3 regions of the Pseudarthrobacter sp. J1738 genome follow, and region 3 is predicted to be linked to each of the others. Evidence: riboswitches for the same ligand, from Rfam matches in the RefSeq annotation. Region 3 holds a riboswitch; each other region holds the start of a gene.
What was found. Region 3 has a riboswitch for thiamine pyrophosphate ahead of thiC (phosphomethylpyrimidine synthase ThiC). Riboswitches for the same ligand answer to the same signal wherever they lie in the genome.
Positions count from the first base shown of each region.

Region 1: it holds a riboswitch for thiamine pyrophosphate, as region 3 does, so the genes downstream of both, ACQR35_RS00375 (ECF transporter S component) here and thiC (phosphomethylpyrimidine synthase ThiC) in region 3, are expected to answer to the same signal.
Region 2: it holds a riboswitch for thiamine pyrophosphate, as region 3 does, so the genes downstream of both, thiO (glycine oxidase ThiO) here and thiC (phosphomethylpyrimidine synthase ThiC) in region 3, are expected to answer to the same signal.

Region 1 covers NZ_JBNPEO010000001.1:71,880-82,310, forward strand. The annotation lists gene ACQR35_RS00340 (Na+/H+ antiporter subunit D) at 1-614, shown strand, start outside; gene ACQR35_RS00345 (Na+/H+ antiporter subunit E) at 611-1,168, shown strand; gene ACQR35_RS00350 (monovalent cation/H+ antiporter complex subunit F) at 1,165-1,443, shown strand; gene mnhG (monovalent cation/H(+) antiporter subunit G) at 1,433-1,867, shown strand; gene ACQR35_RS00360 (DUF4235 domain-containing protein) at 1,979-2,239, opposite strand; gene ACQR35_RS00365 (MMPL family transporter) at 2,291-4,867, opposite strand; gene ACQR35_RS00370 (TetR family transcriptional regulator) at 4,905-5,528, opposite strand; TPP riboswitch at 5,662-5,793, shown strand; gene ACQR35_RS00375 (ECF transporter S component) at 5,851-6,468, shown strand; gene ACQR35_RS00380 (ABC transporter ATP-binding protein) at 6,468-8,057, shown strand; gene ACQR35_RS00385 (energy-coupling factor transporter transmembrane component T family protein) at 8,054-8,872, shown strand; gene ACQR35_RS00390 (UDP-N-acetylglucosamine 1-carboxyvinyltransferase) at 8,983-10,431, shown strand, end outside.
Region 2 covers NZ_JBNPEO010000001.1:614,211-624,641, forward strand. The annotation lists gene ACQR35_RS02980 (DNA-methyltransferase) at 1-313, opposite strand, end outside; gene ACQR35_RS02985 (DEAD/DEAH box helicase) at 323-2,029, opposite strand; gene ACQR35_RS02990 (RNB domain-containing ribonuclease) at 2,369-3,832, opposite strand; gene thiE (thiamine phosphate synthase) at 3,949-4,635, opposite strand; TPP riboswitch at 4,663-4,776, shown strand; gene thiO (glycine oxidase ThiO) at 4,764-6,035, shown strand; gene thiS (sulfur carrier protein ThiS) at 6,032-6,277, shown strand; gene ACQR35_RS03010 (thiazole synthase) at 6,279-7,055, shown strand; gene ACQR35_RS03015 (hypothetical protein) at 7,070-7,372, opposite strand; gene ACQR35_RS03020 (DUF3107 domain-containing protein) at 7,416-7,640, opposite strand; gene ACQR35_RS03025 (TetR/AcrR family transcriptional regulator) at 7,689-8,342, opposite strand; gene moeB (molybdopterin-synthase adenylyltransferase MoeB) at 8,409-9,605, shown strand; gene ACQR35_RS03035 (SDR family NAD(P)-dependent oxidoreductase) at 9,637-10,431, shown strand, end outside.
Region 3 covers NZ_JBNPEO010000002.1:268,501-278,931, reverse strand. The annotation lists gene ACQR35_RS04955 (glucose-6-phosphate dehydrogenase) at 1-853, opposite strand, end outside; gene ffh (signal recognition particle protein) at 1,038-2,618, shown strand; gene ACQR35_RS04945 (alpha/beta fold hydrolase) at 2,720-3,271, shown strand; gene thiC (phosphomethylpyrimidine synthase ThiC) at 3,338-5,080, opposite strand; TPP riboswitch at 5,133-5,240, opposite strand; gene ACQR35_RS04935 (VOC family protein) at 5,399-6,226, shown strand; gene ACQR35_RS04930 (hypothetical protein) at 6,274-6,780, shown strand; gene rpsP (30S ribosomal protein S16) at 6,983-7,405, shown strand; gene ACQR35_RS04920 (RNA-binding protein) at 7,407-7,649, shown strand; gene rimM (ribosome maturation factor RimM) at 7,779-8,303, shown strand; gene trmD (tRNA (guanosine(37)-N1)-methyltransferase TrmD) at 8,304-9,104, shown strand; gene rplS (50S ribosomal protein L19) at 9,325-9,684, shown strand; gene lepB (signal peptidase I) at 9,776-10,431, shown strand, end outside.

The DNA of each region.
Region 1 (10,431 bases), on a different contig from region 3:
GTTTGGCGATCAGCTCAGTGGCTGGACTGGGGGCTGCGGTGTTTTACGTGGCCCATCACATCACTATTCAGACTTCGCTCTTTTTGGTGGCTGGCCTGATTGAACGCCGCGGTGGCAGCTCGTCTATGGACCGTTTGGCGGGAATGGCCAAGCTGAGCCCGCTACTAGCGCTGCTGTTCTTTGTCCCCGCGATGAACCTTGCTGGGATCCCGCCGTTCTCCGGTTTCTTGGGCAAACTGGGTCTGCTACAGGCTGGTGTGCAATTGGGGACACCACTTGCGTACGTCTTGGTGGCCGGTGGTGTGGTGGCTTCACTGTTGACCTTGTTAGCCATTGCGCGTGTCTGGAACAGGGTATTTTGGCGCAAACCCTCAGACGCCGAGTTCCCAGCGCCCGCCCTTCTGGGCCATGAACCTGCCAGCCGCCTGCTGCCGTGGGGGATGGTGTTCCCCACGGCAGCGTTGGTGGCTATGGGTGTAGCGCTCACTGTTTTTGCCGGGCCGTTATTTCGGTTTAGCGATCAGGCGGCTCACGAAATGCTGGACCGTACACCGTACATTCACGCAGTCCTAGGCGATCATGTACCAGTTCCGGCAAAGGACGGTGCCAAGTGACCCGTCACCGGATTTCGCTTAAACAAGAACTCCCGCTGCTGCTGTGGCTTGTGCTGGTGTGGGGTGCACTGTGGCGGGACTTCAGCGCTGGCAACCTGATTTTTGGGGCTGTTATTGGGGTGGTAATTGCGCGCTTGTTTTACTTACCACCCGTGGAGCTCAGCGGGCGGTTTAATGTGCTGCGGGCTCTATGTTTTGCCGTCGTTTTTTTGGGGAAAGTGATTGTGGCGAGTTGCCAGGTGCTGTATATCGCCGTCGCGCGTGGACCTCAGGTGCGTAATGCGGTGGTGGCCGTCCCGCTGCGCAGTCACGACGATCTGATTGTCACAGCCACCGGGCACGTGGCGGCGCTGATTCCGGGATCGCTGGTGGTAGATGTGGACCGCAGCACCTCCACGCTGTACCTGCACGGGCTCAATATTCGGGACAGCGAGGACGCTGAACAGCTACGCCAGCAGGTGCGGCAGATCGAGGCGGATCTGATTGCCATTATGGGTAGCCGAACGGACCTTACGGCCCTGCACAACAGTCATGAACAGGGACGACGCCGATGATGACCATAGTTTTGATTGTCACCTCGGTGATCCTCGCCTTAGCCGCGGTGGGGGCCATTATCCGTATTGCGCGCGGACCGTCCTTGCTGGACAGGGTGCTTGCCACCGACGTGTTGCTCGCGATCGTTGGTGCTGTCTTGTGCATCGACATGGCAGCGAACCGGAACCTCAACAATCTGGTGTTGGTGGTGTCCATTTCCCTGATTGGTTTTATTGGTTCGGTGACAGTGGCGCGCTTTGTGGCTGAGCGGAGGAGCGAGAGCAATGATTCTTGACGCTTCTCTTGGGGACGCCATTATTGACGGGCTCACCGCAGTATTTTTGGTGGTGGGGGCGTTGATGTCCTTGGCCGCGGCCATTGGCTTGTTGCGCTTCCCGGATCTGATGAGCCGGATGCACGCTGCCACAAAGCCGCAGGTTCTTGGTTTGTTTTTGTTGCTCGCCGCAGTGGGTTTGCAGATGCGTTCCTGGGTGGTGTGGCCGGTGCTCATTGTTGCGTGGATCTTCCAGCTACTCACCGTGCCCGTGTCAGCACACATGGTGGGCCGGGCTGGGTACCGGACCAAACACCGTCACCCCGAGTTGTTGAGCCTGGATGATCTGGACGAGGTAGTAGCCCATGCCGCCGAACAGGGCACTGAGGGAACTGATGAAGCAGACGCCGGAGCGCGAGTAGATCGCGAACGGACTTACCCGTAAGTCGCTACATTTTTGGACATCCGCATCCGGGATCCCGGATGCGGATGTCCAAAAATGTAGCGGTTCTCACGACTCACGTGATCAGGGTCTATGACGCGGCGTGCGATGGCCCTAGACGATGTCCTGAGTCTTGTTGAATCGAGCAATGGCTCGCTGGGTTCCACGGCCTGTGAGCACCTGAATAACGGTACTCACCGAACCGGAAATCAGGGCGAAAACCAATGCCTGACGCAGGCTAGATTCGGCCTCATCGCCGGGCTTAGGCGGCTTGTTGCCAGTGGCCTTGAGCCACGCAGCGTTGACGAGCTTGCTGCCAACAATTCCTGCACCGATGCTTACGCCCGTGCCCAACAGTTTCAGCAAAATGTTCATTGATCACTCCTCGTGATGGGAATTTTTCCTGCGAACAACTCTGGATCCAGCCTAGCGTCTGTGAGCGGGCGCGTCTTTCTCTGCTGCCACAGATTCTTCAACAGCAGATTCTTCAGCTGGCGACGAGGTGAGGGCCACGATCTTGGCACCTTCCACATCAACGTCCGGCAAAATGCGCTCGAGCCACTTCGGCAGCCACCAAGCTGCCTTGCCCAACAAGTGCATGGCTGCCGGGATGATGGTCATGCGAACAATAAAGGCATCCACCAGCACACCGAACGCCATGGCAAAGCCCATGGGCCGGACCATTGTCAGATGGCTGAAGATGAACCCGGCAAACACACTGGTCATAATGATCGCAGCAGCGGTGACCACCTTCGCTGCATGGCTGAACCCGCTTCGCACAGCCCGCTGAGCCGTGGCGCCATGCATGTAGGCCTCGCGCATACCCGAGGCAATAAACACTTGGTAGTCCATGGCCAAACCGAACAGCACACCAATGAGAATGATCGGCAAGAAGCTCAGCACTGCGCCGGGGTGGTGAACGTCAAAGATGTTTCCCAGCCAGCCCCACTGGTACACGGCCACCACTCCACCAAATGCCGCGGCAAGGGAGAGTAGGAAGCCAGCCGTTGCTAGCAGCGGAACAATGATGGAGCGGAACACCAGCATCAGCAAGATCAGTGAAAGGCCCACCACAATCACTAAATACAGTGGTAGGGCGTCGCCGAGCTTGTTGGAAACATCCACGTTGGCGGCGGTTTGACCGGTCAAACCGATGGTGACGTCCTCAGAAGACTTCAACTCCGTGCCTTTAGCCCGCAGATCGGAAACCACCTTGACCGTCGAGGCGCTGGCCGGCCCTTCCTTGGGGATGATCTGGAAAACCGCAGTAGTGCGGTCCTCGCTCAGAGCAACCGGAACTGCAGCCTGAACATTCTCCACAGTGCGCAGAACTTCCGAGATGTTGTATTCCTTGGTTTGGGCATCGGCTTCGCTCAGCCCGGAAGGCAGCTTGGCCACCAACACGATGGGGCCGTTCATGCCTTCACCGAAGTTCTGGCCAACAGTGCTGTACGCCTTGTAGGCGCTCGAATCGGCAGGTTCCGTCCCGCCGTCGGGTAGTGCCAAACGTAGCTGGGTGGCGGGGATTGCCACCAGGCCCAAGGCAATCACACTGACCACCAAGGAGAGCCACGGGTGTTTGGTGACAAAACCGCCCCAACCGTGGGAACCGTCGTCGTCCTTGGCGTGGTGTGCGGTGTGCGCGAGGTGCTTTTCGCGCCTCTTCCATGCACGCTTGGAAATCAACTTGGTGCCAATGACGCCTAGGAGTGCCGGGGTGAGCGTGATGGCAACGGCCACGGAAATCGCCACAGTTGCTGCTGCAGCAATACCCATCACGGCAAGGAATGGCAGGCCCGGAACAACCAGTGCGGCAAGGGCGATCACCACGGTGAGGCCGGCAAAGGTCACCGCGTTACCGGCCGTTCCGGTGGCGCGGGCGATCGATTCGCCCATCTCCATGCCCTCAAGCAGCTGGTTCCGGTGGCGGTTGACGATGAACAAGGAGTAGTCAATGCCCACCGCGAGGCCGATCATTAGGCCGAGCATCGGGGAAACAGAGCTCATCTCAATCACGCCGGTCAGTGCGAACGTTCCGCCCACACCCACACCCACACCGATGATGGCCATCAGGAGCGGCAGCCCCGCAGCAACCAGGGTGCCGAGCATCAGCAGCAGCACCAATGCAGCCACGGCCAGGCCTACGATTTCGGCCGTACCAAAGAGCTCAGAAACGTCTTCAACAATTTCCTTGCTGAAATAGATCTCCACGCCGGAGGACTTGGCCTTATTCACCACGTCCTGAACTTGCTCGCGCTGAGCCGGGGTTAGGGCGTTGATGGAGGTGTTGAACTGGATTTGTGCCACCGCGGCGTTGCCGTTTTCGGAGACAAAGCGCATACCTTCGGAAGACTTTTGCTGACGCTTGCCGAGGTCCAGTTTGCTCTGTGCATCGGTAAGTTCCTGGGCGCTGGCTTTAGCTTGAGCCACGCCGTCGTTGTATTGCTTTTCAGCGGCCTCTAACTGTGCGGCGGCTGCAGCGGCCTGAGCTGCGGGGATTTGGACACCAGCTGCTTGAGCCTGGGCGGCTTGGGCCTTGCCTGCATCTATCTGCGCTTTGGCGGCATCGAGTTGTTTCTGACCGGCGGCTAGCTGGGCCTTGCCGTCGTCGATCTTCTTCTGGTTGGCTTCCAAGGTGGCGAGGGCGCCATCCAGCTGAGCTTGGGTGGTGAAGGGGTCTACCGAGCTTTCCACCACGTCAACGCTGGAGAGGTCCTTGAGCGCTGCGGAGATGGCAGTTTTTTGCGCATCAGTAATTGCCGCACCATTGCTGCCTTCAAACACCACGGGGGCGCTGCCGCCAGCGGACTTGGGCAGCTCTTGTTTCAACTCATCGAGGACCCGCTGCGTTTCGGTTCCCGGGATCTTGAAGTTGTTGGATGTGGTGCCGTGGAAAGCGACGGCGGAACCACCGACGGCGACCAGGAGGGCCAGCCAAAAGGTGACCACCCACCGGCGGTGCTGGTAGGAGAATTTTCCGAGCCGGTAAAGCAAAAGAGCCATGGGAAGACCGTTCTAGGACGTGGGTTGAGGCGGAAAGTTAGTGGGCAAAACCGTCGCGCAACAGCGAGATGGATTCCACGAGAAGTTGGCGTAGTTCAGCGAGTGATTCGGGGGTGTTGTCTTTGCCGCCGTGGCGTTCCAGCCAGATTTCCATGGCGGCTTTTCCGCACGCGATCACCGCGCCAACCATGGCGCGTACGTAGAGCTGATCAGTGTCCGGGCCTAATCGTTGCAAGGTGGCTTCGGTGAGCCGGGCGGTGGCGTTGTCCCAGGCTTCGAGCTGAAAACGGGACATTTGAGCTTGCCCTATGGTCAACGAACACACCTCGGCCATGGGGCCAAGATGGCCCGGATCTGCCAGTGCGGACACGGCCGCGATGGCTGAGTCCAAGAGCGATTCATCCGCAGGTCGGTCATAAAAACTCGCAATTGCGACGTCGAGGAAACCCTCGGTGGTCGCGGCGAGGGCGGCTTCGGGGCTGGGGAAGTAGTTGAAGAACGTGCGGCGTGAAATGCCGGCTTCTTCGGCGAGCTGGTCTGCGGTGAACTGGCCGAGGCCATGGTTGCGTAGCAGTAACAGCGCAGCCTGAATGATGGCCTGCCGAGTGGCGAGTTTGTTTTGTTCGCGCCGGGAGTGCAGTTCTGGAGCGGTGAGTGTCACTCGCTCAGCTTAGAGCCTTAAGTGCACGCAGTGCAAAATTGCCCGGAGTGTAAGGATTTTAGAAAGTTTCAGGCCTCCACCTGCGTCCGCGCGCCCCTACGGGTGTAAAGTTGACCACGCCCATCAGGGCAGATTTATACGACAGGGGAGCGCCGCCGTCGGACCTTAACGGGTCAGCTGTGTGGGTGCTGAGAGTGCGGATGACCGCAGACCCTCGAACCTGATCCGGTTAGTACCGGCGATAGGGAGTCGAGTTCTCGAAGTGTGCCGGGGCCGCAAGACGCCGGGGCGCTTTCCCCTCCTGTTTCCTCAGGAGGAAGACATGACAACGCAAGTAGCCGCTCAGCAACGTAAAAGCTGGCGCGTAGTAGACATTGTGGTTGCGGCACTGATTGCCGTAGCCGGTGGCGTTATTTTCTGGGCTTGGTCCCAAGGCGCCAATCTTATTTCCCCCGCAACCGTGGCGTACCCGCCGCTGTCCGGACTCTATGCCGGTGGCTGGATGATTCCGGCAGTATTGGGCATGCTGATCATCCGCAAGCCCGGTGCCGCACTCTTTTGTGAGGCTGTAGCATCCATGGGCGAGTTGCTGATGGGTTCCCAGTATGGGGTTACGGTGCTGATCTCCGGCATTCTGCAGGGTTTGGGCGCCGAGTTAGTGTTCGCTGCGCTGAAGTACCGCAACTTTAATCTCACCGCTTCCCTGCTGGCCGGTGCAGGCGCTGGTTTGTTCTGTGGCCTCAATGACTGCTTCCTCCCGTGGGGTTGGAACATTGCCTATTCCGGTGCGGACAAGCTCGTCTACATCGTCTTCACCACCATCTCCGGAGCCATCATCGCCGGTGCGTTGTCGTGGATCGCCACGCGCGGCTTGGCCACCACCGGCGTATTGAGCTCCTTTGCCTCGCGCCGTGCTGACAAGGAGCCGGCGTTCTCCTGATGGCCTCATCAGCTGCGGCTTTCCGGCCGGCAAGCGTCCGGGCGCAGGGCTGGGGGTGGCGGCATGCTGGCCGCTCCACCCCGGCCGTCCGCGGGCTAGATTTGGATATTCGGCCCGGCGAACGGGTACTACTTTTGGGCCCGTCCGGTGCCGGAAAGTCCACGGTTTTACATGCCCTCGCCGGCGTTTTGGGAGATAACGACGCCGGGGCCGCGCCTCACGCCGCTACCGCACCTAGGGCGGTAAGCGACACTGAGGAATCCGAGCAACAGGGCACCTTGCTGCTGGACGGCTTGGATCCGCGGGCGGCCCGCGGCCGGGCAGGGTTAGTTCAGCAAGACCCGGAAAGCCAAGTGGTGTTGAGCCGCATTGGTGACGATGTGGCGTTCGGTGCGGAGAACCTGGCCGTGCCCCGCGAGGAAATCTGGCCACGGGTGCGCGAGGCGCTGGCCGACGTCGGACTTTCTCACTTGCCTTTGTGGCACTCCACGGCGGAACTGTCCGGTGGTCAGAAACAGCGCCTCGCGTTGGCGGGGGTATTGGCGATGCGCCCTGGGATCATTTTGTTGGACGAGCCCACCGCAAATCTGGACCCGGCCGGTGTGCTGGAAGTCCGCGATGCCGTGGAACGCTGTGTGGAGAAAACTGGTGCCACACTACTGGTGGTTGAGCACCGGGTCTCCGTATGGAAAGACCTCGTGGACAGGATCGTGGTGCTGGGCCCGGACGGTGTGCTTTCGGACGGACATCCGGGCGCGGTGCTGACCCACAATGAGGACCTGCTCAAAGCGGCCGGGGTGTGGGTGCCGGGCTGGGTGCCCGAAGTTCGGGGACGCAACGCCACGGTTATGGCCGAAGATCTTGGAAACAAGCCGCTACTGAGCGCAATGGACCTCGCTGTGTCCCGCAAAAAAGCCACACGCCGCGGATTTAGACGAATCCCAGCCGTCCCGGTTCTTAATGGTGTTAATACTGTCCTGAAGCATGGCGAAGCCCTGAGTGTTACCGGGCCAAACGGTGCCGGAAAATCCACTTTTGCCCTGACCTTGGCCGGGCTGCTGGCTCCCGTCTCTGGCCAGGTCAATGCTGGCGAGCCACTGGCTCGCGGCGCGGGAACTGACCCCTACCGATGGAAGCCCAAGGAACTGATCGAGCGGATTGGCACGGTATTTCAGGAACCCGAGCATCAATTTGTGACAGGAAAAGTGATCGACGAACTGCACTTTGGGCCTGCGCAATTGGGCCGCGGTGACGAGCGCGTTGAAGAGCTTATGGCCCGCTTGCGGTTGGAAAAACTTGCCGACGCCAACCCGTATACCCTTTCCGGCGGTGAAAAACGGCGACTCTCCGTTGCCACAGTGCTGGCCGCGCACCCCGATGTTTTGGTCTTGGATGAGCCAACCTTCGGGCAGGACGCCAATACATGGGCCGAACTTGCGTCCTTGCTCACCGAGCTCCTGGACGCCGGGACCGCCGTTGTCGCAGTCACGCACGACGCCGAATTCACTCACGTTTTGGGTGGGGCTCAGTTGAAACTGAGTCCGGAAGCGCACTCGGAAGCGCACTCGGAAAGGGAAGCGCAGGCATGAGCGCCACGGTACCTTTGCCGCATAACGACACCCAAACCCCCGGTGGGGCGCTGCTGAGCCGGGCCAATCCGCTGGCCAAATTCGCCGCCGTCGTAATCATTACCTTGGCGCTGGTGCTGTCCATTGACTGGCTGTCAGCCTCCGTGGCTCTCGCAGCTGAATTGCTGATACTGCCGCTGGCCGGGCTGAGTGCTCGGCAATTGTTCCAGCGAGGCTGGCCACTACTCTTGGCGGCGATCCTGGGCGGTTGGTCTACGGCGCTGCTGGCGCCGGAACACGGGAGAATGCTGTTCGACGTCGGCATCTGGTCCATGAGCGAAGGCTCACTGACCTTGGGGCTGGCGTTTATGTTGCGCGGTTTGGCTGTTGCGTTGCCAGCCGTGCTGTTGATGGCTTGCACGGATCCCACAGACTTGGCGGATTCGCTGGCTCAGCAGGCCAAGTTGCCACACCGTTTTGTGCTGGGGACATTGGCTGCGCTGCGGCTCGTGGGGATCATGGTCCAGGAATGGCAGACCATTGGGATGGCGCGGCGCGCCCGGGGCGTAGGGGCCACCGGGAATCCCTTGGTGCGGATCAAGGCGAAGCTGGGGCAGAGTTTTGGGTTGCTGGTGCAGGCGATCCGGCGGGCGTCACGGCTAGCGGTGACCATGGAGGCGCGCGGTTTTGGTGCCGGCGAACGCTCGTGGGCACGGCCTGCGGCGTACAGTGGGATGGACGTTTGGGTGCTGGGCGGTGGCTTGTTGATTGCGCTAGCAGCGGTGAGCGCGGCCGTTGTGTGTGGCACGTGGAACTTTGTATTTACCCAGCAGTAAGCCGCACTGGGTTATGCCAAATATCGCATGAGGTGACTTAGGGCTCACTAAAGGAGCCCTTCGGCGCGTCGATTCGACTTAAATAACTCATGGATGATATTTCTTAAGCTATGACTCAGCAGACTGTTGAACACGTTGGTGCACTACTTCGCGATGCTCGTGGAGAAAAAGGTTGGACCCAAGGCCAGTTGGCTTCAGAGCTGGGGACTAGCCAAAGTGCCGTGGCGCGAATGGAAACCGGGCGGCAAAACCTCAGCCTGAAAATGATCCAGCGCCTCGAGGACATTTTTGGCCGCAGCATAGTCAAGGTGGGCCGTCAGCAAATGACCCACTTGCGCGTTGAGGGTGGACGTACTCTCTCCGGTGCCGTAGACGTCAATACCTCCAAAAACGCGGGTGTGGCACTGCTGTGCGCTAGCTTGATCAACCGCGGAACCACCATCCTGCGCCGCTTGGCCCGTATTGAAGAGGTCAACCGAATTGTTGAAGTGCTGACCAGTATTGGTGTGGAGTGCATGTGGCTGAACGCCAACGACTTGCAGATTCGCCGCCCCGCCACCTTGGACTTGGATTCCATGGACGTGGCTGCCGCTCGCCGCACGCGCAGCGTTATTATGCTTTTGGGCCCTCTTTTGGATGAGCGGGCCGAATACCAGCTGCCGTATGCCGGTGGTTGCGATCTAGGTACCCGGACAGTGGAACCTCACATGCAGGCCTTGCGTCAGTTTGGCCTTGAGGTGGAGGCGAAGTCCGGTTTCTACTCGGTTCAGGCGCCGCCGGCCGATTCGCATGATCGCAACTTTGTGCTGACCGAGCGTGGCGACACTGTCACCGAGAATGCCATTATGGCTGCCGCGCACCGTCAGGGCACCACAGTTATCCGCAATGCCAGCCCTAACTACATGGTGCAGGACCTCTGCTTCTACTTGGAGATGCTTGGCGTCAAGATAGAGGGTGTCGGTACCACCACGCTGCGTATCACCGGCCGCCCGGCCATCAACGCTGACATCGAATATTTCCCCTCCGAGGATCCCATCGAGGCGATGAGCCTGATCACCGCTGCGATTGTCACCAATTCTGAGGTGACTATCCGCCGGGTGCCCATCGAGTTTATGGAGATCGAGCTGAACATGCTCGAACACATGGGCCAGGAATTGGAGATTTCCGGGGAGTACGTGGCACGTAACGGCCGCACCCGTTTGGTGGATGTCACCACCAAGCCGTCTGAGTTGCGTGCCGCGGTGGACAAGATCCACCCGATGCCGTTCCCTGGTTTGAACATCGACAACCTGCCGTTCTTTGCCGTGATTGCCGGCAATGCCACAGGTCAGACCATGATTCATGACTGGGTCTACGAGAACCGTGCCATCTACTTGACCGAGCTGAACAAGCTGGGCGCTAACGTTCAGTTGCTGGATCCGCACCGGATTTACGTCAACGGGCCTACCAAGTGGCGCGCCGCTGAGGTTGGTTGCCCGCCGGCGTTGCGGCCCGCTGCATGCATTTTGTTGGCGATGCTGGCAGCTCGTGGAACCTCCGAGCTGCGCAACATCTACGTG
Region 2 (10,431 bases), on a different contig from region 3:
CGGCAAGAAGGCGCCAAGCTTCCATAAGCCGAGGCTCCAAAAAGGCCCAATAGTCGCTGAACGCGTCGTCGTAACGGTGCAAGGCGCCCTTGACCGTGGCATAAGACCGGCCTTGGAAACCCACGCGGTCACCATCGGCGGCTTCGCTGCGTACCATCGTGGTCAGCTGGCGGCTTTGAACCCGCCCGGTGTTGAACGGCGGATCAACATAAATCAGAGTAAAGGCGCCGTCCGGCAGTGTTGGCAAAAATTCCGCATTATCAGCGTGAACCACCAAATTGCTGCCGTCCGGCGCCCAGACAGAGTTGTGCATCGAGGCGTCTTAGCCTTCGTTAGTGGAGGGGGCGTTGTTGCCACCCTGCTCCGGGGCGTTGACTACCTCGCCGTTACGGCGACGAGTACGGCTACGGTTACGGCGAACGCGCGGCTCGGACGACGCTGATGCTGCGGCCTCCGTGCGGTTCTCATCACGTGCGGGCCGTGAGGTGCTTGCGGCATCCCGAGTGGCGGCCTCGGACTGGCGTCCGGAATCACGGCCGCCGTCGCGGTTACGGTCGTGAGAACCGCTGCGTGAACCCTGTGAAGCGCCACCGCGGGAATTCTGCCGGGGGCCGCGAGAATCCGGACGCGAACCTCCAGCATTCTTTTTGCCGGTCTCGCCCAAGTCTTCAAGAACTTCGCCGCCAACGCCTTCAAGTACGCGCTGATTGCGGGGCAAACGGCCCTTGGTGCCGGCCGGAATGTCCAAGTCCTCATAGAGGTGGGGTGAAGAGGAGTAGGTCTCGATTGGCTCGGGGACGCTCAGGCCTAGGGCCTTGTTGATCAGACCCCAGCGAGGCATGTCATCCCAGTCAACAAAGGTCACCGCGGTGCCCTTGTTGCCTGCGCGGCCGGTGCGGCCAACACGGTGCAAGTAGATTTTCTCGTCTTCTACGCACTGGTAGTTGATCACGTGAGTGACATCGTCCACATCAATACCGCGGGCAGCAACGTCAGTGGCAACCAAAACGTCCACCTTGTTGTTGCGGAAAGCTCGCAAAGCCTGCTCGCGTGCACCCTGTCCAAGGTCACCGTGGATGGCTGCAGCGGCGAAACCGCGATCAACCAGCTCTTCAGAAACTTTGGCGGCGGTGCGCTTGGTTTTGGTGAAGATGATGCTGCGTCCGCGGCCACGTGCCTGCAGAATACGTGCCACAACCTCAATCTTGTCCATGGCGTGGGCACGGTAGATCAGCTGACGGATGTCGCGCTTGGTCAGGCCTTCGTCATCCGGGTCAGCTGCACGAATGTGCGTGGGCTGGGTCATGTAGCGCCGGGCCATAGCAATGACCGGGCCAGGCATGGTGGCAGAGAACAACAAGGTCTGGCGGACCGCAGGAGTACCAGCGATCAATGTTTCCACGTCCGGCAAGAAACCAAGGTCAAGCATTTCGTCAGCCTCATCGAGGATCACGATCTTGACGTTTTTGAGGACCAAATGCTTTTGCTTGTAAAGGTCAATGAGTCGACCCGGGGTACCCACTACAAGCTCAACGCCCTTTTGAAGAGCTTCAATCTGAGGCTCGTAGGCGCGCCCACCGTAAATGGTAGCTATCCGCGCGTTGCGCTTGCGTGAGGCAGTCTGAAGATCGTTAGCCACCTGAACGGCAAGTTCACGCGTGGGAACAATAACGAGTGCTTGAGGCGCACCCGGTGCTGGCAAACGGTCATAGCCGGGGTCATCCTGGCCAACCACACGCTGAAGAGCGGGGATACCAAAGCCGAGCGTTTTACCCGTTCCGGTTTTGGCCTGACCAATGATGTCGTGGCCAGCAAGGGCTACGGGCAAGGTCATGGACTGGATGGGGAAAGGATGAGTAATTCCGGCATCAGCCAGCGACTCAACGATGTCTGCGCGGACGTCGTAGTCGGCGAAAGACTTCTCTTCAATTTCTTTAGCTACCGCGGTGGTAACGATGGTCTCTTCAGGCTCAAGGACTTCCGTACCGGAGGCATCGCTGAGGATTTCATGGGTGTGCAATTCACTCACAGGGAGTTTCCTTATTCATTTGGGCCGCGCGTTGTGCTCGACGTAGAGGTAGAACGTTGTTCCGGACCTTCGGAGCACACGGTAAACGCGCAGACAATTCCAGTGGAGCCGATCGCGGTTTTTCTAGGCGCCGGCACTGGGACCGGCGGTTCATTATCAGTCCGCGTAGGGGCGGGATTGTTGATTTCAGGGACCGCATCAGCTGCGGCCAGCGAAGTTTGGTGGTTCAATCAACGACCGGGCATCCATAACTACTTTTTCAGTCTAGCCGTAGAGCAGCCGAATCACGGGATCGCGCCACAAGGTGGGCTACCTTGTGGCGCTGGCAACGCTGAGTGCTTAGCCCACGCGTTGGAGCACAATCTCGCGTTTGACGATGTCTACCGAGACCAGTTTGACCCTCACTACGGTGCCAGCTTCCATTTCGCCTTCGCAGCGAGCAGCGACAGCAGGTTCGGCAATTTGAACTATTCCGTAGGGAACGTGATCCGGCTTGCCGTTGCCGTCTCGGGACCCCGAAATGACCACTGCTTCAAATTCCCGGCCCACCAGAGGACTCAAAATCGCAGCCTCAATGGTGTCTATGGAGACACGTTCAAGTTTGGACGCCAACTGGTCTGAAGCCGTCATAATCTCAGGCAATTGCGCCAAAGACTCCCTTGCCCAGGCAGGGACTTCTTGGCCGTTACTCAAAGCCTCACAAATAACAAGACTCCAACGGTCAACGAGGCGGCGCAACGGTGCAGTGGTGTGCGCGTACGGAGCCCCAATGGCTGCCTGAACCGTTTCTTGCGGAACGTCCCCGTCAAAGGGGGTGTAGCCGGCTCCGCGGAACAAAACGCCGGCCGAATGCAAAATGGCCAAGTGCTTGGGGTTGCTTGGATCAAGGGTGCGCAGATATTCACCATAGGAGATCGAGGAGTCCCATTTTTGACCCAATGCAGCAGTCTGCAAGGTAAATGCTTTCAGAGATTTTTCATCGGGAGCAGGCATGGTCCGCAGAATGCCCACCTTCCCCTTGAGCATAATGTCAGCGGCCGCCATTCCGGTGAGCAATGAAATTTGTGCGTTCCAATCCTCAACGGGTAGTTGCGGGGCTGCCACAATCCGGTAGGTTATGCCGGAACCACCGGGGACTTGTTCGATCTCCTGCTCGGGGATGTTCAGGCTCGCACCGCCGCGCTTGCGTTCTAGTTCAATGCGTTTGAGGCCGATCTCTTTGAGCAGCTGAAGACTCTCTGAGGCGGTGCCGTTGTCGATCTGCTCTTGAACACCTTGATAGTTAAGTTTGGCTCGGCTGCGGACTTGAGCACGGCGGACGACGGCGGAGGTCAGCTCGGCATTGGCGTCGAGTTCGAATTCCCACACATAGGCAGCTCGAAGCTGATCTGGCAGCAGGCTGCCAGCGTCTTCGGAAATAATCTCTGGGTGCAGAGGGATGCGGCCGTCCGGAGCGTAAAAAGTCTGACCACGACGGCGAGTCTCAGCATCCAGTTCGCCGCCTGGGTTCACAAAAGACGGCACGTCAGCAATCGCGTAGAGAACTTTGTAGCCGTCGCCGGCCCGTTCCAAATACATGGCTTGGTCAAGGTCAGTTGAGCTGGGTGGATCTATCGTCACAAATTCAAAGGCCGTGAGGTCAAGGCTTGGAAGCTGATGCTTAGCCACAGCAGCTTCTGCGTCTTGGACGGCCACTGGAGGATATTCCAAGGGCAGTTTGAGCTCAGTTTTTAGGGCACTCAGTGCACCTGCCAATTGGCTCTGCGGGTCAAGGGCGCGTGGGGCTATCCGTTGATGAGACACGAAATTCAGGCTAGCGGGAAAAGCCACCTTAGTGGCGGAAATAGCGTCAAATTCTTCGTCACGATTGCCGCAGCTCCGTCCGCTCCACCGATTCTTGGCCCGTCTGAGCAAGAAATCTAGCTGTTGGCCACGTCGTCTTGGCTGGGTAACGCTTCAAGCAACTTGAGGGCCGCTTCAGCAGGATCGCTAGCCTCGGTAATGGCGCGAACCACCACCACACGCTGGGCCCCAGCTTCCACCACTTGGCCGATGTTGCTCAGGTCAATCCCGCCGATTGCGAACCAAGGGATCTGAATGGGGCCATCGATTTTGGCTGCTGCTTGAGCCGCATATTCCACCAATTCCAGCCCGACGGCGGCCCGGCCGGGTTTGGTGGGAGTCGCCCACAGTGGGCCTACACAGAAGTAGTCCAAACCTTTACGGCCCGGGGCTGCAGCAATGGCGGCGTCCACTTGGGCTGGGGAGTGAGTGGACATACCTATCACCGTTTTTTTGCCCAGCACTTTTCGAGCAAAGTCGAAGGGGAGATCATCCTGCCCAATGTGGAACACCGGAGCTTGTGCAAGGCTCGCCACGTCGGCGCGATCGTTGACGGCCCACAACCGTCCGTGCCGTGTAGCGGCTGCCTCAAGAACTTTGAGTGCTTCCAGCTCCGTGGCCACATCAATGTTCTTGTCCCGCAGCTGGATGATGTCAACGCCACCGGAAAATGCGGCGTCAACAAAGTCGGCAAAATCTCCGCGTTCGGTGCGCGCATCGGTGCACAGGTAGAGGCGGGCAGCATGGTGGACGTGTTGGCTCATAAGAACCAGCGTAGTTCCTTTAGACTGGGCGAGTACTGCGGGAGCTTGAACACGGTGTTGTTCACGGCTGAGAGGGCTTTAGTGCCGACCGTTATACCTGATCCGGATAGTGCCGGCGTAGGGAAGGAATGAAGATGGCCGTAGAGGCTGACGTTGCCGTCATTGGCGCGGGCATTGTGGGGATGGCTATCGCATACCAAGCCCTCACGTCTGGCCGTTCGGTGGTGCTGATTGATCCAGCACCCGGAACCGGCGCCACCCACGCTGCAGCAGGGATGCTGGCACCAGTGAGTGAGCTCCATTATCAAGAGCAGCAACTCCTTGAACTCACTCTCGAATCGGCCCGATTGTGGCCAGAGTTTGCACGTCCGTTTGCTCCGAACGCCGGTTACCAGAACACAGAAACACTGCTATTGGGTGTGGACGCGGCCGATCGTCGGGCCCTAGCGGACCTGTACGCGGAACAACTTCGTCAAGGACTCAACGTACAACCACTAACGGTGTCACGGGCCCGCAGTGCGGAGCCGCTATTGGCCCCAGGGCTGTCGGCCGCTTACACCATTCCCCAAGACCACCAAGTGGATCCACGGCGAATTCACGCAGCACTTTTAGAGACCTTTATTAACGACGGCGGCATTCACCTGAGCGAGCGCGCGCTCGGCTTGGTGTGGAGTGATGCCAGGGTCGCGGGAGTGGACCTTGGAGATGGCCGCACGGTCAGGTCACAAGAAGTGGTAGTTGCTAATGGAACTTACGCAGAAGAGTTGCAAGGGCTTCCACCCGGTCTTCGGCTGCCCCTGCGGAAAGTGTACGGGGATATTCTTCGCCTCCGGGTGCCTTCAAAATTGCGTCCGCTGCTGACCGCCACTGTGCGCGGAAGCGTCCATGGTGTTCCCGTTTACATTGTGCCTCGAGAGGACGGGACGGTAGTTATTGGTGCCACCTCCCGTGAGGACAATAGCTCCGGTGTTTCTGCCGGAGGCGTTTACCAACTGCTCCGCGACGCCCAATCGTTGGTTCCGGCCGTGGCTGAGCTCGAACTTTTCGAGTCCACTTCAAGGCCACGTCCAGGTACTCCAGACAACGCCCCGCTCCTGGGGCGAGTTGCCGCATCCACACTGCACTGTGACAACTCAAGCTCTGACAACTCAAGCTCTGACAACTCAAGCTCTGGCCACTCAAGTTCGGATCCAAGGAGCCAGCTCAATCCCAAAAGCCAGGACATTCCGGGGTTGATTGTGGCCACCGGGTTCTTCCGCCACGGCGTTCTCCTTGCGCCTGTTGCAGCCCAGATTTGCCGCCAACTTATGGACAGAATAGCGGACGTACGGTGGGCGCCTTTTAGACCGGACAGATTTTCCCTACCCACAACTCACAGCAAGGACCGGGAGCATTCGTGACCACGCTCAATATTTCACTCAACGGGGAGCCACACAGCCTTAGCGCTGGAGCCACCGTTGCAGACCTTGTCCAAGCCGTCACGGGCAGAACGATCAATGAACAAGGACAAGCCGTTGACGGCCGCAGGCTGGGTATTGCTGTTGCCCGCAACGCAGCGGTGGTGCCACGAAGCCAATGGCGCGGAACAACGCTTTGTTCGGAAGACGACGTCGAACTCGTTACAGCAGTACAGGGAGGCTGAAATGTCCAAGGACCAACTTCACATCGACGGCGTGGCACTGAATTCGCGGCTTATTATGGGCACTGGAGGTGCGCCAAGCCTGGACGGTTTGGGGGCGGCGCTGGTGGCTTCCGGGACTGAACTCACCACCGTGGCCATGCGCCGCTATTCACCTGCCACGGCAGGCTCGCTCTTCGAACTGCTGCAAAGCCACGGGATCCGCGTTCTGCCCAACACGGCTGGTTGCTACACCGCTCGCGACGCTGTTTTGACAGCTGAACTGGCACGAGAAGCCCTAGAGACCAACTGGGTGAAGCTTGAGGTTATAGCCGACGAGCAAACCCTGCTCCCGGATGCCGTGGAGCTAGTTCAAGCGACCGAACAACTCGTGGCAAGTGGGTTCCAAGTGTTCGCTTACACCAACGACGATCCGGTTCTGGCGTTGCGTCTGGAAAACTTAGGCGCTGCCGCCGTCATGCCACTCGGTGCTCCGATTGGGACAGGCTTGGGCATCCTCAACCCGCACAACATCGAACTGATCGTTGCCCGCGCCAACGTCCCGGTAGTGCTCGACGCCGGAATCGGCACGGCCTCGGACGCGGCCCTTGCCATGGAGCTAGGCTGCGACGCAGTGCTGTTGGCAACTGCAGTGACCCGGGCTCAGGACCCCGTGATGATGGGCGAGGCCTTTCGCCACGCGGTGGCAGCAGGGCGTCTTGCCCGGCTCGCAGGGCGAATCCCTAAGCGTGAGCACGCCCTAGCGTCCTCACCCATGCAGGGCCGGGCTGAATTTTTGTAGAGAGCGGCCTAAAGCTAGGCGCGGAGAATAGCTGTGAGGCGCTCGCGGTCACTGGCTTCGCGCTGTTTACGCAAGGGAACAACCACAGCGACGGCAGCTGCTGTACCAAGAACAATCGGCAGCACCCAAGGGATCCACGTCAGGCCAGGTTGATAGCCAAAGCCCAACGCGATCACCACCATCCAGCACACGCATGCCACAGCTACGCCCAACCCAGCAGGCAAAGCTGCACCGTAAGAGGTGTGGTGCTTGTCTGTGCCCCACACGATGGCTCCGGCGGCAATGACTGCAAGAACGGCAATAATCAGTGAAAGCACGCGAGCGTCCCTTTCCTTGGCCTCAAACAGCTACAAAAGGGGTCTAGACGGTGCCAAATCCCACACGACGGACTTCTTCAGCACCAATCTCTACGTAACCCAAAACCTTGCCAGGAACGATGATTTGGCGGCCCTTCTCATCCGTCAGACGCAAATCCGTTCCGTTAGCGATTGCCTCGGAGACAATCTTGGCTACGGCATCGGCGTCCTGTGAAGACTCGAGCGAAATTTCACGTCCAACGTTTTGGATACCAATCTTTACTTCCACAACAAGGCCTCCCAGCCATCAGAATTCAACAGGTTATTCATTTGTAGCTCAGGACTCCTTGGGGAAGCGACTGATTCCGCGCCAAGCTAAACGGTAGACCAGATCACTTGCAACATCGAGGTCCAAATCGCCGTCGGTTTCTAGCCAATAGCGGGCACTTACCTGCGCTAACCCGGCTAGGCCGCGGCCCAAGAGTTCTGCTTCCAGCGGTGCCAACTTGGTGTCTTCAGCGATCACGGCGGCCACCGCCTCAGCAAAGGTTCGGTTGAACGTTTCCAATCGAGCATTAACGTCAGCGTCATTGGTTAGTCCGGACTCGAACACTAGACGATGGGCTTGATCGTCACTAGCAATAAAGCGGAAATAGGCGCGCATCACGGCCTGAACACGTTCTTTGTTGTCCTGAGTGGAGTTTAGTGCGCCCAAGAGCAGTCCGGTCAGTTCTTCAAGATTGCTATCCAAAAGGGCCAAATAAAGCTCGCGTTTGGATGGGAAGTGCTGGTAGAGCACAGGCTTGGAGACACGGGCAGTTTCAGCGATTTCGTCCATCGCGGCACCGTGGTAACCATTGGCCACAAACACTTCAAGAGCCGCATGGAGCAACTGCGCACGGCGCTCGTCGCGCGGTAGACGTGCGGACCGAGCATTCGCCTGGGATGTTTCTTGCGTGGTGCGCGTCCTGCTCACTTCCGGTCCTTTCATTGACGGCTCAATCCACTTTACTCGTCAGTAATATGTATAAGCGCGTCGACAGGCCTAGATTGGAGTATGCCTGCGAACAGCCCCGCCCCCATTTCTCCTTCTCTGCCGCCCCTCGTGGAACCAGCACAGTCTTTGAGCAGAGAAGAACGTGAGCGATATTCGCGGCACATCATCATTCCGCAAATCGGTGATATCGGTCAGCGAAGGCTCAAGAATGCTCGTGTGCTGGTTATTGGTGCTGGTGGCTTGGGCTCGCCAGCGTTGTTGTACCTAGCTGCTGCAGGTGTGGGGACTCTGGGAATTATCGATGACGACGTTGTTGAGCTGAGCAATCTCCAACGCCAGATTATGCACACCGTGGAACGGGTCGGAGAGCCCAAAGCCGAATCCGCTCGGGCCGCCATCCACGACTTAAACCCGCTGGTTAATGTCCGGGTTCACCAAGAACGCCTCGAAGCCTCCAACGCCCTAGAACTCTTCTCCGAATACGATCTGATCCTCGACGGTGCTGACAATTTCCAAACCCGCTACCTCGTCAACGATGCAGCAGCGATCCTCGGCAAACCCTACGTGTGGGGTTCCATTTTCCGCTTTGATGGTCAGGTCAGCGTGTTTTGGGCGGAACATGGACCCAACTACCGTGACCTCTACCCGGAAGCGCCACCAGCTGGCTCTGTCCCGAGCTGTGGGGAAGGTGGCGTGTTCGGAATGTTGTGCGCCGCCGTCGGATCCCTGATGGTGACCGAAGCGGTAAAGCTGATTACCGGCGTCGGACGTTCCTTGTTAGGGCGAGTGTCCCTCTTTGACGCGTTAAGCGGCACCTGGCGGGAAATTCGTGTCTCCAAGGACCCCAGCGCACCAGCGATCACCGAGCTTGCCGACTACAACGCTTTTTGTGGCATCGACGCAGAGCCCACTGTAGGTGTTCACGAACTCGTGACGGCTCCGCAACTGGCCACCATGCTGGCTGCACGGGATGCAGGCCTACGGGACTTCTTGCTCGTGGACGTGCGGGAAACGGGGGAGCGAACTATTGTTTCAATTCCCGGCTCGGTACTGATCCCGCAAGGAAAGATCCTTGACGGCGAAGCGTGGGATCAACTTCCCACCGAGAAGGAGATCATTTTCCACTGCAAAGGTGGAACGCGTTCGGCGAATGTCCTCGCCGCCGCTAAAAGCCACGGTTACACCAAGGTCAGCCATCTCGACGGCGGTGTGTTGGCTTGGGTGCGCGACGTGGAACCGGACAAAGCGGTTTACTAAAACCCTCTACAACTTTTGGAAGAAGTCTCAGATGAGCACTAACAGTCCCCGCACCCCGCAGCAACACCTTGGCTCGCCCTTCGGCGCTCGCAGTACCGCCAAAGACGTTCTGGCAGGAATCGATCTAGCCGGTAAAACGGCGATTGTTACCGGTGGCTACTCTGGGTTGGGCTTGGAAGCCGTCCGTGCACTGCACGACGGCGGCGCCGCAGTAGTGGTGCCCGCCCGCCGCCCCGAGGTAGCCGCGCAAACCCTCAGTGAGGCTGGGCTTGACGATGTAGAAGTAGCCTCCTTGGATTTGGCCGATCAGGGGAGTGTTCAGGCATTCGCGGAGTCGTTCCTTGGATCAGGCAGAAGCTTGGACATTTTGATCAACAACGCTGCGGTTATGGCTTGCCCCGAGACTCGGGTGGGGCCCGGCTGGGAAGCCCAATTCGCCACCAACCATCTGGGTCACTACGCCTTGACGAACCGCTTGTGGCCAGCCTTGACCGCCAAGCCGGGAGCTCGTGTGGTGGCGCTGTCCTCAACAGGGCACAAACTCTCGCCGATTCGCTTTGAAGACCCTCAATTCAGTACCGGATATGACAAGTGGAAGGCCTACGGCCAGGCAAAAACTGCTAACGCCCTGTTCGCCATTGAACTTGACCGTTTGGGAGCAGATCACGGAGTGCGCGCCTTCGCCGTGCATCCGGGCGGAATTATGACCGAACTTCAGCGCCACTTACCGGTTGAGGAAATGCGGGCCGCGGGCTGGATTAATGAACAAGGCAAAGTCAACGAGATCTTCAAATCCCCGGCTCAAGGCGCTGCCACCTCGGTATGG
Region 3 (10,431 bases):
GGGTGGACTTTTTGTAGGGGGCGCTGACGCTGCTGGCGCGCAGCACGGTGCTGATCGCTTCTCGGAGATCGCGTTCGTGCAAAGTGGACGGAACCTCAATAGCCAGCAGGGCCATGATCTGGAGCAAGTGGCTCTGGATCATGTCACGCAAAGCACCTGCGCCGTCGTAATAACGGGCACGGCCTTCAAGGGCGAGATCCTCATCAAAGATGATCTCGACTTTCTCAATGTGATCGCGGTTCCAGACCGGCTCCAAGAAACGGTTGGCGAAGCGCAAACCCAAAATGTTCAGCACGGTGGCTTTGCCCAAGAAGTGGTCAACACGGTGAATGTGATCCTCGGGGACCAGCTCACGCAGAGTTTCATTCAGCTCACGGGCCGACTCCTCTGAGGAACCAAAGGGCTTCTCCATGACCAGACGAGTTCCTTCAGGGACTTCATCGGGGGAGAGTGCCTCACAGGCGAGCTGGCTGACGTGCGGTGGGAGGGCGAAGTAAACAGCCACGGGACCATCGAGGGAATTCAACAACTCCGCAAGAGGTCCATCTTTGGTGACGTCAACCTGGTGGTAGGTGCTGTCCGCGGCGATGGCCTTGAGAGCTTTTTTGCCGGCAGCGTCAGCAGATGCGGTCTCTTCTTTAAAGGACTCAGTGAGCCGGTCCTGCCACTGTTGGGCAGTCCACGCATCCGAGCCAGCGCCCACAAGTCGCAGTTGCTGTGCGCGGCCCAAAGCCACTAGGCGCGCAAGCCCGGGAAGCAGCAGCCTGCCGGTCAGATCCCCTGAAGCGCCGAGGATTAGAAGAGTCTTGACGGTCGATGTTCCGGATCCACGTCCGGCCGTTGAACTAGTCACACAGCCAGCATGCCACTGCAAGGGCCGGACTTGGTACCCTAGATAGTCGAGTCGTGTCGCAAATGTTGGCACCGAGTAAAACCGGGGCCGCACTCGCGAGGCAACCAAAGCGCTGTTCCAGCGCTACAGGCTGCGGACGGCTCCAACATGCTCCTGGGAATCCACTGAAAGAAGTGCGCGGCACGTGTTCAATTCACTCTCTGACCGGTTGACAGCAACCTTCAAGAACCTGCGCGGCAAGGGCCGTCTCACCGAAGCGGACATTGACTCAACAGTCCGTGAAATCCGGCGTGCCCTCCTTGACGCTGACGTGGCAGTGTCCGTGGTCCGCGAATTCACTGGACGGGTCAAAGAACGTGCGCTTGGCGCCGAGGTCAATGCTGCCCTGAATCCCGGCCAGCAGATCGTCAAGATCGTCAATGAAGAGCTCGTTGAAATCTTGGGCGGTCAGACCCGCCGTATCCGGTTGGCCAAAACCGGACCCACCATCATCATGTTGGCCGGTCTCCAAGGTGCCGGTAAAACTACCCTCGCGGGCAAGCTGTCCAAGTGGCTCAAGTCCCAAGGCCACAGCCCCCTTCTGGTGGCCTGTGACCTTCAGCGCCCCAACGCAGTCACCCAGCTCCAGGTTGTTGGTAAGCGTGCCGGCGTTCCGGTTTACGCACCCCACCCGGGCGCCACTTCCACCGAATTGGATCAGCCTGCCGGTGACCCCGTTGCGGTGGCCCGCGCCGGTGTTGAAGAAGCACGTCAGAAGCTTCACGACGTCGTAATTGTGGACACCGCAGGCCGCCTCGGTGTTGACGCCGAAATGATGGATCAGGCTCGCCGGATCCGTCAGGCGATCATCCCGAACGAAGTTCTTTTTGTTATTGACTCGATGATTGGTCAGGACGCTGTTAACACGGCGATGGCCTTCGACGAGGGTGTTAACTTCACCGGTATTGTCCTCTCCAAGCTCGACGGCGACGCCCGCGGTGGTGCAGCACTCTCGGTAGCTTCCGTGACTGGCAAGCCCGTGATGTTCGCATCCACCGGTGAGGGTGTTGACGACTTCGAGTTGTTCCACCCGGACCGTATGGCTTCGCGCATCTTGGACATGGGTGACGTCCTGACTCTTATTGAGCAGGCAGAAAAGTCTTGGGACAAAGACGAAGCAGCTCGAATGGCGAAGAAGTTCGCCGATCAAGAAGACTTCACCCTTGATGACTTCCTGGCTCAGATGCAGCAGATCCGCAACATGGGATCCATGAAGAAGATGCTAATGATGATGCCCGGAGCTGCAGGGATGCGTCAGCAGCTCGAAAACTTTGACGAGCGCGAGATTGATCGTGTTGAGGCAATTGTTCGCTCCATGACTCCTCACGAGCGTGTGGCTCCGAAGATCATCAACGGGTCCCGTCGCGCACGTATTGCTCGCGGTTCCGGTGTTCACGTTTCCGAGGTCAACGGCCTGTTGGAGCGTTTCTCGCAGGCTCAGAAGATGATGAAGAAGATGGCAGCCGGTGGCGGAATGCCTGGCATTCCCGGCATGGGTGGCCCCGGTGGCGGCACGGCGCGTAAAAACGGCAAGAACGCACCGAAGAAGAAGGCTCGCTCCGGTAACCCGGCCAAGGCTGCGCAGGAACTCCGCGATGCCGAGGCCAAGCGTGCCAACGCTGCAAAGGCCGCACCGAGCGGTGCATCATTCGGCCAGCCCGGCGCCGACTTTGACCCCTCGGCACTGAATCTGCCCAAGGGATTCGATAAGTTCCTCGGCAAATAGTCACTGGGTTTTCCAGCATCTAGATGGCCCCGTTCACTTGATGGACGGGGCCATTTCTGTGCCTTCGGCCCAATGTCAGAGCAGTGTTCTAGGGTGGAGTAATGCAAAAGTCGCGCGTAGTTTTCGTCCCTGGTACTGGGCCTTCCGGCGCGCAAGCTTGGCCCCGCCAGCATGGCCTGTCCCTTGATTTTGATGCATTGTTCCTCAAAGCTGCCCCGAGTGATTATTCCTGGGAGCAGCGCAAGGCCGCGGTAGCGAGCGCCCTTGAAGACGGCGGCCATCTCGTGGCCCACGCCGAGGGTGCTGCCGACGCCATGTACGTGGCCCTCGAGCACCCGGAACTTGTTTCATCCCTGGCGCTTTTTGAACCGGCATGCCTCTCGCTCACCGCCGAACTGCCAGCCACTGCCGCATACCTTTCGGCCCATTCCAAGGATGAGCTCCGCCCCTGGGAGGCGCCGGTTCACATTGTCCCCGGCGTCCCCACTCTGGTGATCACCGGCGGTTGGGAACCAGTATTTGAGGAAGTGGCCCAGTATTTGGTGGGCACCGGCGCCGTTCACCGTACGACGCCGGGTGCTCACCGCCCGCAGGACAGCGTAGAAGCCGCCGGGCTACTGAAGTCCTTCCTGCGGAAACAGTCTCCTCGCTAGGGCTCAGACTCGGCGCCATTTGGCGCCGAGCTCCGCCCTAATCGGTTACAGCGGCGGCCATCCGTTCTAGTTTTGAGCCGGCAGTTCCAGCTCCGGCAAGTAGACCTTGGCACCGGAAGCCATAAATTCGGCGCTCTTCTCTCGCATGCCTTCCTGCGCTTGAGCAATCGCTGCCTGGGAATCGGCCGAACCGTAGGTGTCCCGGATGTCTTGGCTGATTCGCATGGAGCAAAACTTAGGCCCACACATGGAGCAGAAGTGCGCGGTCTTGGCCGGTTCGGCTGGCAGCGTCTCGTCGTGGAAAGACTCTGCAGTTTCGGGGTCCAGCGACAGGGCAAACTGATCGCGCCACCTGAATTCGAAGCGCGCCTTAGACAGGGCGTCGTCACGTTCATTCGCGCCGGGGTGGCCCTTAGCCAAGTCCGCTGCGTGAGCTGCAATCTTGTACGTAATCACACCCGTCTTAACGTCGTCCTTATTAGGCAGACCCAGGTGTTCCTTGGGGGTGACATAGCAGAGCATCGCGGTACCGTACCGGGCAATCTCGGTGGCGCCGATGGCCGAGGTGATGTGGTCATAACCTGGCGCAATGTCCGTCACAAGGGGGCCGAGTGTGTAGAACGGGGCACCCTTGCACAGCTCTTGCTGGCGTTCCACGTTCTCCCGCACCAAGTGGAACGGCACGTGGCCAGGCCCTTCCACCATAACCTGGACGTCGAACTCCCAGGCGCGTTGGGTCAATTCTGCGAGAGTGTCCAGCTCGGCGAACTGTGCTGCATCGTTGGCATCCGCCGTCGCGCCTGGCCGTAAACCATCGCCGAGCGAAAAGGCCACGTCGTACTGGGCGAAGATCTCACACAACTCGTCAAAGTGGGTGTACAAAAAGTTCTCTTGGTGATGTGCCAGGCACCAACCGGCCATAATCGAGCCGCCGCGCGAAACGATCCCGGTGACGCGGTTTGCGGTCAGCGGTACGTAGCGAAGCAGCACACCGGCGTGAATGGTCATGTAGTCCACACCTTGCTCGCACTGCTCAATCACCGTGTCCCGGAAAATTTCCCACGTGAGCTTGTTTGCCTCGCCGTTGACTTTTTCCAGGGCCTGATAGATCGGCACGGTGCCAATGGGAACGGGGGAGTTGCGGATGAGCCACTCGCGCGTGGTGTGAATGTCATCGCCGGTGGACAAATCCATCACCGTGTCAGCACCCCAGCGGGTGGCCCACTGAAGTTTGTCCACCTCTTCGGCAATGGAACTGGTCACCGCAGAGTTGCCAATGTTGGCGTTGATCTTGACCAAAAACGCTTTGCCAATGATCATCGGCTCGGACTCGGGATGGTTGATGTTGTTAGGAATGATGGCTCGGCCAGCTGCTACTTCGCTGCGGACCAATTCCACTTCGCAGTTTTCCCGCAGCGCCACAAACTTCATCTCCGGGGTTACAAGTCCCTGGCGCGCATAGTGCATTTGTGTGACGGTGCGCCCGGCAACTGCCCGACGCGGCACGGGCCGGGTTCCCTTCCACTCTGCGGAGGCGGCGCCGCGCCGCAGAGCCGACTTGCCGTCGTCGAGCAGGTTCCTGCCCCGCCCGGTGTAGGCCTCGGTGTCTTGGCGCTCGGAGATCCACGGAGCCCGGAACGGTTCCAAGCCCAGTACCGGGTCACTTCCTGGCCCGGCTGTTCGGTACAGCTGAAGCGGCGGGTTGGCCGCGCCGTTGGGGGACGGGTCCAAAGCCACTTCGGTGACGGGGACACGGATGCCACTTTCGGCGTCGGAAATATATGCCAAAGAGTGGGACGCGAGGCTCATTACGGGCGTTGGTGACTCGTTTTGGGTAGAGCTGTGCTGTGAATTTGTGGTGCTCAAGGTGTTGCTCACTTCCTTCGCCGGCATTACCCGGACAGGTTCAACGGTCGCAAGCTGCGTCAGCCTGATCTCAGCCCATGCATGGGCACCCGTGTGGTCGTAGACGAAGCTACCACAAGGAATCGCCACCCACTTGGAATAAATTGAAGCTTCAAGTAATTTAATAGAGTGAACCCACAACGAGAGCCGTTGCGATCCACGTCAGGAGATACCGTGTCCACTGGTGCAAACACCCAAGACCTTTTGCCCGCCGAGCTGAATATGGGCACGGTGATGCTCAAAGTCGGCGACCTCAAAATGATGTCCAAGTACTACCAGACAGCATTGGGCCTAGACGTTGTGGCCGAACAAGACGGCGGACTGTACCTGGGCCGCGGCGCCACCCCGGTAGTTCACCTCGCCCCGGCAGCTGGACTCCAACTGCCCTCCCGCGGCGAAGCCGGCTTGTTCCACACGGCAATCCTGTTCAAAGACCAGCCCTCGCTCGCCGCAACCGTAGCCACCGCAGCCAACTTTGAGCCGCAAGCTTTTGTAGGCAGCGCCGATCACCTGGTCAGCGAAGCCTTCTACTTCACTGACCCTGAAGGCAACGGAATTGAGCTCTACTTCGACAAGCCCCGCGAGTCCTGGAAATGGGACGGAGCGAACGTGGTGATGGACAATGTCGCCCTGCCGCCGCAGCAGTACCTCAACGATCACCTCAGCGAAGCATCCCTCGAGAACCAACGGCAAGCAGACGCAGGTGTGGGCCACGTCCACCTCCAAGTGGGAGACGTTGCCACAGCCGAAGACTTCTACGTCAAAACCCTCGGCTTTGAACGAACCGCAGGCTGGCACGGCCAAGCACTCTTCGTATCCGCCGGCGGATACCACCACCACATGGCCATGAACGTCTGGAACAGCCGAGGTGCCGGTCCCCGCAAGGACACCCTGGGCCTGGGCGAAGTTCTCATTGAAGTTCCAGCCAGCGATGACCTTGGTGCGCTCGCAGACCGGCTCAAGGTTGCTGGCTACGCCTCACACCACACCGGTGCCGAACTTCGCTTCGAAGACCCGTGGAAGAACCAAATCCGCGTTGCGGTGCGCTAAATCTGGAGGCACGCTGGGCTAGGCTGAAGCTGGCACCGTGAAAGCGGATGCCTAGTCCCATTGAGCAGCACTACAGCGAGGTCATCGTGCCGGAAATCACCAGCTTCACTGAAGTATTTGTAGCCACTCACGACGCAGCACTCAAACATGCAAAAGCCCTCGAAGCTGCCAGTAATGGCGCGGCGCTCGTTGCCTCCTACGCCGGGGCTGTCCGCATCCCCAACATCTCCGACTATGAGATCGAACAACTCGGAGACGTAGCCGGCGCGGCAGTACACGCTGGGGGAGCAGACTTTGAACTCTCCATGGTTGACGTGGACTCTGACTCCTTGCTCGCCGTCCCCGCGCCAATGGTGCGCGTCCTGGCTGAACTCTTGAGCTATGAGAGTGAAGGCGAAGGCGACGTCCTCGAAGAAGTGTCCACCACGTGGGCTGGGCAAGAGGACATGCCGTTCGACGCCGCCGCTGCCGCCGGCCATGTGCGTGCTCTGGCCAAGCTTGCTGCAGAAGTAGACGAAGCCAGCCGCACCCAGCTGTACGTTTTTGCTGTTTAGAACCTTCCGTCCCACCCAAAACGCGCCGGCTAGGGGACCTTTCGCAAAATAGTCGAGGCTCTGGCATAATGGACAGGTACTCGATGCGCGCGGCCCCTCTCTCTGCGTGATGTCTTGTCCTTCCGAAACCGCAAGTATGGCCCGCCCCACGGGTGCAGAACCGCGGATTCACCCCGTTTCAGAAACAGGAGTGACCACAAAAGTGGCCGTAAAGATTCGCCTTAAGCGCTTCGGTAAGATGCGCGCACCGTACTACCGCATTGTTGTAATGGACTCCCGCGCCAAGCGCGACGGCCGTGCCATTGAAGAAATCGGTAAGTACCACCCCACCGAAGAGCCCTCGTTCATCGAGGTTAGCTCCGAGCGTGCACAGTACTGGCTTTCTGTGGGCGCACAGCCCACCGAGCAGGTTGCTGCGATCCTCAAGATCACCGGTGACTGGCAGAAGTTCAAGGGCTTGCCCGGCCAGGAAGGCACCTTGAAGACCAAGGCTGCCAAGGAAGCATTCGTTGCTCCGGAGAAGGGTTCCGTCATCATTCCGGAAGCCATCACCCCGAAGGCAAAGAAGGCTGAAGAAGCTGAAGAGGCTCCCGCCGCCGAGGCAGAGACCACCGAGGCTGAGTAAATTGCTGGCAGAAGCGCTCGAGCACTTGGTGCGCGGAATCGTTGACTCTCCCGAGGATGTCAAAGTTTCCGCCAAAAACAACCGCCGCGGGGAAACCCTTGAGGTGCGCGTTGACCAAGAGGATCTTGGCCGTGTTATTGGCCGTCAAGGACGCACCGCACGCGCATTGCGCACGGTGGTTAATGCCCTGGCTAATGGCGAGCAAGTCCGTGTAGACGTGGTTGATACTGACCGTCGTCGCTAGCTAGACGCTACGCACAGTTTTGAACTGGCTTCAGTCCGGCCCCTCCACCGAATATGGTGGAGGGGCCGGACTGCTTTAGAGCCGCAAAGCATTTAGTACGGCCAACAATTTTTTGACGTAGAGGAAACAATGAAGCTACAGGTAGCTCGAATCGGAAAGCCCCACGGAATTCGTGGGGAAGTCACCGTCCAAGTACTCACCGACGCCCCCGGGGACCGGTTTGTCCCCGAGACCGAGTTCATTGTGGAGCCCAGCAACTTGGGCCCCCTCACCGTTTTTAGTGCCCGCTGGAATAAGGACATCCTGTTGCTGGCCTTCGACGAGATCGTTGACCGCAACCAAGCCGAGACTCTCCGCGGTGCCAAATTGTTCATCGAAACCGAGGAGCTCGCCGAAGATGGCGACGATTCTGACGCTTGGTATGAGCACGAACTCGTAGGACTCGAGGCCCGTGTTGGCAATGAGAAAGTCGGCACTGTCAAAGCGCTAACTACCCTGCCGGCCCAAGACTTGCTGACCATCGAAACGCCTGCCGGTGAGGAAGTGTTAGTCCCGTTTGTTGAACAGATTGTGCCTGAGGTCAACGTGGCGGATGGTTTTGTTCTGCTCACTCCGCCGGATGGATTGTTTGAACTAAACCGCGAAGGCGAATAAATGCGCATAGACGTCTTTAGCATTTTCCCCGAGTATCTTGCACCGCTTGAGCTCTCTCTTTTAGGTAAAGCGCGCCAAGAGGGGACGCTGGAACTTGCCGTCCACGATCTGCGCAGCTTCACCACTGACAAACACCGCAGTGTTGACGACACCCCCTATGGTGGCGGCGCCGGAATGGTGATGAAGGCTGAGCCTTGGGCTCTTGCCCTCGAGTCAGTGCTCCAGCCCGAAAGTGCTGCAGGGAAGCCGGTCCTTATTGTTCCCTCCCCAGCTGGTGCACGTTTCAACCAGGCCATGGCTTACGAACTCGCTGAGGAGGAGCACCTTGTGTTTGCCTGCGGGCGTTACGAGGGCATTGACGAACGAGTTATTGAATGGGCAGCAGACCACTACGATGTGCGTCCAGTGAGCTTGGGGGACTACGTCCTTAACGGCGGTGAAGTAGCTGTACTGGCTATGGTTGAGGCTATCGGCCGGCTTTTGCCCGGAGTTGTAGGTAATCCGGAGTCCCTCGTGGAGGAATCGCATTCGGACGGATTGCTCGAGTATCCCGTATATACCAAACCGGCACAGTGGCGTGAACGTGAGGTTCCGGCCATTCTCTTGAGCGGCAATCACGGCAAGGTTGCTCAGTGGCGCCGTCACCAGCAGTACTCCAGGACGGCGGAGCGCCGCCCGGACCTGATGGAAACGTTCGACGCCGCAAACTTGCCACGAGCTGATCGTGAGGCTTTAGGGGCACTAGGGTACGCCGTCGTCGACGGTAAATTGCGCACTGGTGAGTTTGGACCGCAGCGCTAAGATTCGCCTGTCTGCCCGCAATATGGCAGAATTAGTCCTTGTGTCTACTGGGCCCCCACCTGCCACGGGGGGAGTGCGGCCAACAGTGAGATGCCCCATTCGTTTCAAGCAGTGAAACGATTGGCAAACATGATTTTCGGTAATGAATTCTTGCACATATGCAGGCTTCATTGCCGTGACCCAAAGTGAATGACCTGTGGCGTTCACCAGGAGTGGATTAATGCATATCCTCGATAGCGTAGATGCAGCATCGCTGCGTAATGATGTTCCCGAGTTCCGCGCGGGTGACACCATCAAGGTGCACGTGAACATCATCGAAGGTAAGAACTCTCGTGTTCAGGTATTCCAGGGCTTCGTCCTTGGCCGCCAGGGCGACGGCGTTCGTGAAACCTTCACCGTCCGCAAGGTTTCCTTCGGTGTCGGCGTAGAGCGTACCTTCCCGGTACACTCCCCGATCATCGAGAAGATCGAGCTCGTCTCCAAGGGTGACGTGCGTCGCGCCAAGCTTTACTACATGCGTGCACTGCGCGGTAAGGCTGCGAAGATCAAGGAAAAGCGCGACTTCAGCACCGGCAAGTAAGGCAAACCCGGCCAATGGCCGGGTAGCCCGTTCAGGATGCGGCCCATTGCCTTGGAGGCGCCTGCGGCTCCAGCACAGCAAGGAACGTTGAATGAACAGCAAAGAACGCCAGCCCAGACAACTGGGCTGGCGTTTTTTTGCTCTCGGAATTGTTCTTGCCATTCTGATCAGCGCGCTGGTCCGCACACTCTGGGTGGACGTCTATTACATCCCCTCGGCCTCCATGGAGCCCTTACTCGATAGCGGAGACCGCATGTTGGTCTCACGCGTGGATTTCGCTTCTCAAGGAATTCAACGCCAAGACGTGGTGGTTTTCGACGGGCGGGGCTCCTTTGCTCCGTTGAACAGTGGACGCGGACAACTTAGCGACGCTTTCTCCTCGCTGGGCCAGTGGCTGGGTGTTTCAGGCAGCGATACTGTCTACGTCAAAAGGGTCATTGGCTTGCCGGGAGACCACGTGATTTGCTGCAACAACGCAGGAAAAATCACCGTCAACTCAGTACCGCTAGACGAGCCATACCTTTATCCCAGCGATCAGCCCAGTAGAGAAAAATTCAACGTCATCGTGCCAGCGAACCGGCTCTGGCTGATGGGGGACCACCGGTCCGTATCAGCTGACTCACGCAGCCTTCTTGGAGCTCCCGGTGGTGGAATGGTGCCAGAATCCAGGGTCATTGGCCGGCCTATATCCATCATTTGGCCCCTTGATAGATTGACTACATTGCCCCGGACACAGTCAGCGGACGC